Regions from separate parts of the Paenibacillus sp. FSL R7-0163 genome, predicted to be linked through region 2. Evidence: riboswitches for the same ligand, from Rfam matches in the RefSeq annotation. Region 2 holds a riboswitch; the other holds the start of a gene.
The links. Region 2 has a riboswitch for cobalamin ahead of metE (5-methyltetrahydropteroyltriglutamate--homocysteine S-methyltransferase). Riboswitches for the same ligand answer to the same signal wherever they lie in the genome.
Positions count from the first base shown of each region.

Region 1: it holds a riboswitch for cobalamin, as region 2 does, so the genes downstream of both, NST45_RS23395 (S-layer homology domain-containing protein) here and metE (5-methyltetrahydropteroyltriglutamate--homocysteine S-methyltransferase) in region 2, are expected to answer to the same signal.

Region 1 is NZ_CP150224.1:5,319,636-5,323,851, reverse strand. Features, by position in the region: gene NST45_RS23400 (cellulase family glycosylhydrolase) at 1-765, opposite strand, end outside; cobalamin riboswitch at 1,108-1,309, shown strand; gene NST45_RS23395 (S-layer homology domain-containing protein) at 1,473-4,216, shown strand, end outside.
Region 2 is NZ_CP150224.1:1,235,130-1,239,345, reverse strand. Features, by position in the region: gene metE (5-methyltetrahydropteroyltriglutamate--homocysteine S-methyltransferase) at 1-1,688, opposite strand, end outside; cobalamin riboswitch at 1,843-2,049, opposite strand; gene NST45_RS05290 (undecaprenyl-diphosphate phosphatase) at 2,149-3,009, opposite strand; gene NST45_RS05285 (DedA family protein) at 3,060-3,683, opposite strand; gene NST45_RS05280 (FtsX-like permease family protein) at 3,702-4,216, opposite strand, start outside.

The DNA of each region.
Region 1 (4,216 bases), 2.8 Mb from region 2:
AATAATATTCGGATCGTTTAGAGCCGTAATCGTCTTATAGAGATGATCCATTCTTGTTTGTGTAGGTGAAGACTCTAATGAAGGCAATACAAGTGGGCGGAGGTCGTTTTTCCCACCGGATTTCCGCACGATCTGATAGAAGGAGTTATTGAGTTCAGTAAGCATTTGCTCCATTTTTGCTTCGTCTGTGCTTCCACCATCGGTGAACCGAGGTTCATTTATGCTCTCGAACATCAGCTTATCGGATTTGTCCTTAAAGCGATCGGCAATTTGAGTCCAGGCTGCATTATAACGCGCCAGCGTTTCATCGTGTTTTTCTTCCATATGGCTTACCCATAGCCAGGAATCATGATGGACATTAATCATGACATAAAGCTTGGCGTCCAGTGCCCAGCCGACAACTTCTTCCACACGGTCGAGGTAGGCTTTTTCTAGGGTATAGTCTGGTGCCGCACCCATGTGAGTATCCCAGGTCACAGGAATCCGAATACTTTTATAGCCTTGAGCGGCGATCTTTTTAATAAGTTCTTGGGTCACACGAGGATTGCCCCAGGAGGTTTCGTCCTCACCTGTAGCATCTAAAGTATTACCGAGGTTCCATCCGGGCTGCATTTCGTCTACATAGGATTGGATCTTACTCTTTGGCGCTGCCTTAGCTTGTTGCTCATCCTTAGTTGCAGCTGCAGCCATGGATGAGAACAGAGAGAGCAGAAGAGCGGTGACAAGTGTCAATGATAAGAAGGATTTCTGGATTCGCGTAGTCATTGAATTCTCCTTTGTGAGATAAATTTAGGATGCTTGGACCTGGCTTTGACGCTGTACTTGGTGGTTAGATGAACACGAACACCTCCAATGTTATTTTTGTAAACGCTTTCTGAATATACCCTAACATAGAATTCACTCAGCGAGTACCTTACTAATTTGTGGCAAATTCATATAAGAATTAGTGATTTAAATTAATTTTCCCCACAGTTGGATAAAGAAATTATTTAAATATCCCTACTCGTAGAAATTGGTTATTCAATAGGATTATCTCTAGCTGCCCGTTATACAAAAAAGAAATATAACATGACAAAAGCATATATATTAGATATGATGAAGCATGAAAATTTAAAATTAGAAATAGGTGCCAACTATGATAGTTGCGGAAGTACAATCATAGATTGGTTAAATGGAAAGCGGGTGTGAATCCCGCGCGGTCCCGCCGCTGTGAAAGAGGAGTCCTTGCAAAATGCCACTGGGAAACTGGGAAGGCAGCAAGGGTGATGATACTTGAGCCAGAATATCTGCCTTTTTCTGTTACACCATCAAACTCTACGATCGATAGAGAGGTGCTTGAATAGTGTTGGCCATCTATTATTGTGGTTCACTATCTTAACCTCTTGACGTTTATGTTGAGTGGTTTTTTTGTGGTTATAAGAAAAGTTTATTCTGTTTTTTATCATAGGTATGAAGGGAAGGGTTATGGAAAAATGAAGAAAAATAAGTTTTTAGCGTGGTTACTTATTGTAGCTGTATTTATTACGACATTCTCTACAAGTGTAATCCCGGCTCAAGCAGATGGAGCAAGCTCTACCCTTAAAGGGTATGTATCTGTATCCGTAGAGAAATTCACCTTAGGCCAAGGGTATGTTAAGGAACCTATTAAAGTTCCGATTTATGAAGGCGATAATGGCGCATCTTTAATAACACGTGCGCTAGGAGATGGGAATTATAGATATTTAGGAAATATAGATAGTGGTTTTTATTTATCAGAAGTTAAAGATAGTGGCAGAAGCGAAGTCAATATTCCACAATATACTTTAGATATGATTTCAGCTGATGGGAATACAGTCGGCACTAAAGCAGACCCAGAGTGGTTAAGTCAGTTTGACTATACTTCCATGTCGGGTTGGATGTATGCAGTAAATAATGTGTTTCCTCCGTTTGGGATGACCGATTATAAGCCTCAAGACGGTGATATCATTCGAACTCAGTTCACCACTTATGGCTATGGTTCTGATCTTGGTGGCTGGGGAGAAATCCCAGTTCAACTTGCCAATAAGGATGCTTTAACTGCGGAAATCGCCGAGATTAACAGTGACCCTAATAAAGAAACTATTTTGGACAGACCAGTAGTACAATCGGCAGTTTATCAAGCCTATTCCGTGCTCGAAAATATGGCAAGCTCTCAAATAAGTGTAGATCATGCGCTTGTAGGGCTTAACCATGCATTAGATATAGAACCCCCTGTTATTACTGTAAGTGGCATACAAGATAAACAGGAAGTATCTAATAAAGAAATAAGCTTCAAAGTAGCTGTCACAGACAATGTATATAGTGACATCATTCCAGAAGTGAAGCTGAATGGTGTTACTTTATCACCTGCGAATGGGGAGTACAAAGCTTCTCTGAATTCAGGCAGTAATGCAATTACTGTAACGGCTCTTGACGGAGCTGGAAACAAAACAAATGTAACTTATCAAGTTACTTACAAACTGGAAACTACAGTTGCCGTCAAACAACAGTTAGATAAAAGCCTTGCCTATATTCTAAACACTGTAAAGAATCCGTCGTTTGGAACAGGTAGTGGAGAATGGTCGATCCTTTCTCTGGCACGGGCGAACTATACAGTACCTAACGGTTATTACGATCTTTATTACAACAATGTAGCAACGAAAATAGCATCGATCATTAAAGAGGATGGAAAACTCGACGCCAATAAAAGCACAGAGAATTCCAGAGCGATTCTTGGGCTTACCTCTATCGGAAAAGATATCACAAATGTTGCGGGATATGATCTGAGAAAAGCACTCGCTGATTATCAATATATCCAAAAGCAAGGCAATAATGGTCCGATTTTTGCTCTGATTGCGCTAGATAGCCATAACTATGAGATCCCAGTAGTTGATGGAGTTACAGAACAGACCACAAGAGAAAAACTAGTTCAGTACATTTTAGATAAAGAGGTTAAAAAAGGTACAGAAGAAGCTGGTGGCTGGGCATTAGGCGTAACCAAAGCCGATGTCGATATGACTGCGATGGCGATGCAAGCTCTTGCACCTTATTATGCAACCCGTGATGATGTAAAAGCTGCCGTGGATCGGGCCATCCAATGGCTGTCCGATAACCAAAACAATCAAGGCGGATTTACAAGCTGGGGAAGCACTAGCAGCGAAAGTATCTCGCAGGTAATTGTAGCCTTAACTGGTGTAGGCGTAGATCCGCACACGGACGCTAGATTTGTTAAAAGTGGAAATTCGCTTATTGATGCATTACTTAGCTTTGCTGCACCTGAGGGTGGATTTAAGCATATCCTCACAGGCAAAGTAGACAATATGGCAACGGACCAAGGTACGTATGCACTTGTGTCCTATGATCGTCTGATCAATCATAGCAGCCGTCTCTTTGATATGAATGATGTGCAATTAGAACAACCTACTACTGTTGTAGCCAAACAACAATTAAATAAAAGCCTTGCCTATATTCTAAACACTGTAAAGAATCCGTCGTTTGGTACAGGTAGTGGAGAATGGTCGATTCTATCTTTAGCACGGGCGAACTATACAGTACCTAACGGTTATTACGATCTTTATTACAACAATGTAGCAACGAAAATAGCATCGATCATTAAAGAGGATGGAAAACTCGACGCCAATAAAAGCACAGAGAATTCCAGAGCAATATTAGGACTTACCTCTATCGGAAAAGATATCACAAATGTTGCGGGATATGATCTGAGAAAAGCACTGGCTGATTATCAATATATCCAAAAGCAAGGCAATAATGGTCCGATTTTTGCTCTGATTGCGCTAGATAGCCATAACTATGAGATCCCTGTAGTTGATGGAGTTACAGAACAGACCACAAGAGAAAAACTAGTTCAGTATATTTTAGATAAAGAGGTTAAAAAAGGTACAGCAGAAGCTGGTGGCTGGGCATTAGGCGTAACCAAAGCAGATGTCGATATGACTGCGATGGCGATGCAAGCTCTTGCACCTTATTACGCAACCCGAGATGATGTAAAAGCCGCCGTGGATCGGGCCATCCAATGGCTGTCCGATAACCAAAACAATCAAGGCGGATTTACAAGCTGGGGAAGCACTAGCAGCGAAAGTATCTCACAGGTAATTGTAGCCTTAACTGGTGTGGGCGTAGATCCGCACACGGACGCTAGATTTGTTAAAAGTGGAAATTCGCTTATTGATGCACTGCTTAGCTTTGCTGCACCTGAGGG
Region 2 (4,216 bases):
ACAGGGCCCGTCAACATTCCTTTAACCGGAAGCTTCGTCAACGATTGTGCATAGACGCTTTCTTTAACAGTCATAGGCTGTATAAATGCAATATCCGCGTAGATCACCGGCGGCTTAACGCAACGGGAACCGTAGGATTGAACCCAGCCATTACTAGTAAACAAGTATCCATCCAGCTTTTCTCCGAAAAACTCCACCATATCTGTACGCTCGAACTCGCCGTGGACCAGAACATCCAGACCTAGCTTTTCTTGGAAGGTAATTGCATCCGCGATCTGCTCACGAACAAATCCATCATAACGCTCCTGATTCCAGACCCCTTTACGCCATTTCAATCTCGCCTGGCGCACTTCGACTGTCTGCGGAAAGCTACCAATTGTAGTGGTTGGCAGAAGTGGAAGCTGCCATTTCTCTTGCTGCACCTTTAAGCGCTCAGCAAAAGGCAGACTGCGTTGGTCTGGTAGAGCTGCAAGTGCAAGCACTTGCTCCGCCACATCCTTACGGCCACGCTCAGGTAGTGCGCGGAACGCTGCAATAGCTTCACGACTAGCGGCCAGCGCTGCTTGAGAAGCTTCTCCTTTATCTGCGACGGCTGCTCCGAGCAGACTAAGCTCTTTAAGCTTCTCATCGGCAAAGGCTAACGCATTCTTAACTGTCGCCTTCAGCTTCACTTCACCTTGAACGGTGACTGGGACATGCAGCAGACTGCAAGAAGGCTGAAGAATAAGACGATCAAGCGGTACATGAACGCTGAGCTTTTCTACCAGTTGCAGCTTGGCGTCTAAATCGGAACGCCAAATGTTCCGTCCATCAATAATTCCGGCACCCAGCCATTTGTCCTTCGGCCAGCCAAGACGTTCGATGGAAGCCAGATTCGTTCCACCATCGTGCACAAAGTCAAGACCCAAGCCTTGAACAGGCAGCTCTAGCAGTGCCTCCAGCGGCTCAGCAGCTTCAAAATACGTCTGTAAAATAATATTCAAGCCCGGCACGGAGCCGGCAATGTCTGTGTATATCGAGTTAAGCAGTGTTAATTCTTCTTTACTTATGCCTGTAACAATCGCTGGCTCATCGATTTGTACCCAGCTTACCCCTTCTTGCTTCAGTTCCTGTAGCAGTTGAACATAGACTGGAACAAAACGTGCAGCAATCTTGGCGATATCTGCCGCTGCGTAACCTTTGGACAGCTTAAGGAAGGTATACAGACCTAAAAGTACCGGTTTACCTTCAATCCCTGCCTGCGATTTAGCAAAACGATAAGCCGCTAGAGGTTTGTTTTCAGTCAGGCGTGGTGTTTGTGTGCCGATCTCTGGAACGATATAGTGATAGTTCGTATTGAACCATTTGGTCATCTCGCAGGCAGTAGCCTCAGCATTACCACGGGCCATTGCAAAATAAAGATCAAGCCCGATGTCGCCGCCATCATACGCATACCGTGGAGGTACGATTCCAAACATAACAGCCGCATCCAACACATGATCATAAAATGTAAAATCATTTACCGGAATAAGCTCAATTCCTGCTTCTTGCTGGGTCTTCAAATGCTGCAGCTGGATTGCTGCCATTTCGGAGCGGAATTGCTCCTCATTTATTTTCCCCTGCCAGAATGCCTCCAGTGCCTTTTTCCATTCGCGGTTCTTTCCGATTCTCGGATATCCAAGATTGCTTACTTTTACCTTATTCGTCATTTCGATACACTCCCTCTTCAATCTCTTATTTCAAACTCCAAAACTACTTGCTTTCCTATAAAAAAGAGCGCCCTTCCCTAAAAAAGTCAAAGGGAAAGACGCCCATGATATACCCATGGTTAACGTCTAACACCTCCCTATCTTCCGTAGGTGAAGCAGTGCTGTTGAAACAGGCAGGTCTCCTGGCTAGCGGCGTCAACATCTTGAGCAGTCTTCCCAGCAGTAGTAAATTGCCAGTGACCTCTGTTGCTCGAGATTCTTCCGTTACAGTGGCGGGACCGCATCGGCTTCGAACCGAATTTCCCTATTAAGCCTACCGAATTACTATTTTCCGGTCAGCACCTGTCTCCGATATCATTCATCATTTGAGTGTCTTAATCTGATGTCATCATACGTGAAAGCCCCAGCAATCTGCAATAGATTACTGGGGCTTCTGTTATATCGATTCCTTATAACGGACTTAGAAAAATACGAAATATACTACAGCAGCAAGAATTATACGGTATATAGCAAACGGTAAGAGCTTGATACGATTGATCAGTTTTAAGAAGAAACGCATCGATAACAGCGCAAATAGGAAGGCACTAATAAAGCCTGCAATAAAAAACGGCAGCGCGTCCATGGTGAAATATTGCCAGTTCTTCATCAGTGACAACAGACTGGCACCTGCCATGATGGGTACTGCCATAATAAACGTAAAATCAGCAGCGGCACGATGGCTCATCCCGAGGATTACGCCACCAGAAATCGTCGAGCCCGAGCGTGAAAATCCAGGCCATAACGAAAAACACTGTACAAGACCTACACCAAGTGCCTGTTTGTATGTAATCTGATCTACACTCTCAGTTCTGATCTTCTTCGGCCCAAACAGATCCGCAATAATCATTAATATAGCCCCGATCACTAGACCAATTAACACCGTTGAGGTAGAGAATAAATGCTCATCAATATAATCATTAAACAGAACACCTAACACACCTGCAGGCACTAACCCTACCAGAACCTGTGTCAGCTTGAGGTGCCCGCCCTGCTCTAACTGCGGTAGCTTCTCTGTTACAGGATCCAACTGCTTACGGCTGAAACGCCTTAAGCCCAACAGATCAATGAATCGATTTCTAAAAATCACAACAACCGCTAATATAGAACCCAGTTGAATAACTATTTTGAAGGTATTTGCCGTATATTGTCCAAATAACTCCTGTGATTTCAGCCACATATCATCAACAATAATCATATGACCCGTGGAGGATACTGGAGCAAATTCGGTTAAACCTTCAACAAGCCCCAAAATAATGGCTTTAATAATCGTTAATAGCTCCATGTGTTTCCCTCCTTTTTAATAGTCATTTCTATTATCAGTCCTCCACCCGCTTAGCCCTCAGTGTTCATTCTCCGGCTGCGTTTGCGGAAGTACAGAAACCCAAGAATAACTAATCCGCCAGCAATTAGTACATAGACCACATTGGAGTACACATCCATGTACATGGCAATGTCTTCCCAGGATTCGCCCAAAGCCGCGCCAATAAGCACAAGCAGCAAATTCCATCCCAATGTGCCAATCGTTGTGAAGATCATAAATACTCCAAATTTCATACCTGACATTCCCGCCGGAATCGAAATCAGACTGCGGACCAGAGGAACCATCCGACAAAACAATACAGTCCAATAGCCATATTTATCAAACCAGGCGTCAGCCTTGTGGATATCTTTTTTAGTGACGCGAATTAGGCCCCCCCAGCGTTCAACCAGTTTCTCTAACCGGCTCACATCCAATAATCGGCCAATATAATAGAGAATTACTGCACCCAGTAGTGATCCAGCAGTGGCAGCAATGATTACACCAGGGATCGTTAAGCTCGTCGTAGTGGTCATAAATCCTCCAAAGGGCAGGATCACTTCTGAAGGAATTGGTGGAAATATATTTTCAAAGGCCAGCATCAGAAAAATACCGAAGTAACCAAACTGCTCCATAAAATCTGTAATCCATGCTTGCATTCTTGTTACCCCCATTTCTCATATCAAGTTCTTCTTCAGGTTGCGTAAATAGCGGCTGCGAATAAAAAAGAAGTATAGTCCTTGAACAGCCAAATATCCGAGTAACACCGCGCCTGTCTCCGTTGCGATAGATAAGTAGAACAACCGTTGAAGCGCAATAAAGGCAAACACACTGTGTAAAATAGCTATTCCGACCGGCACAAAAAACAATAGAGCGAGCTGAATTGTGACTATTCGATTGAGTTCTTTATCCGTAAGCCCCATCTTGGACAAAGTGGAATATTGATTGCGATCATGATCAAGATCGGTATATAACCGGAAGTAAAGAAAGCTGCCTGCCGCGATAAAAAAGACAGTACCCACCAGCAATGAAGCAAAAAGCATTGTGTTATACAATGTTTTCTGAAGCTCAAACAGCGTGCCGCTGATCACAATCGCATACGGAGAATCACTTTCATAGGACTGTTTGCCTTTATGGGCAAGATCATCTGCGATACCTACCGTCTGTGGAAAATCCTCTACATAAAAACCTG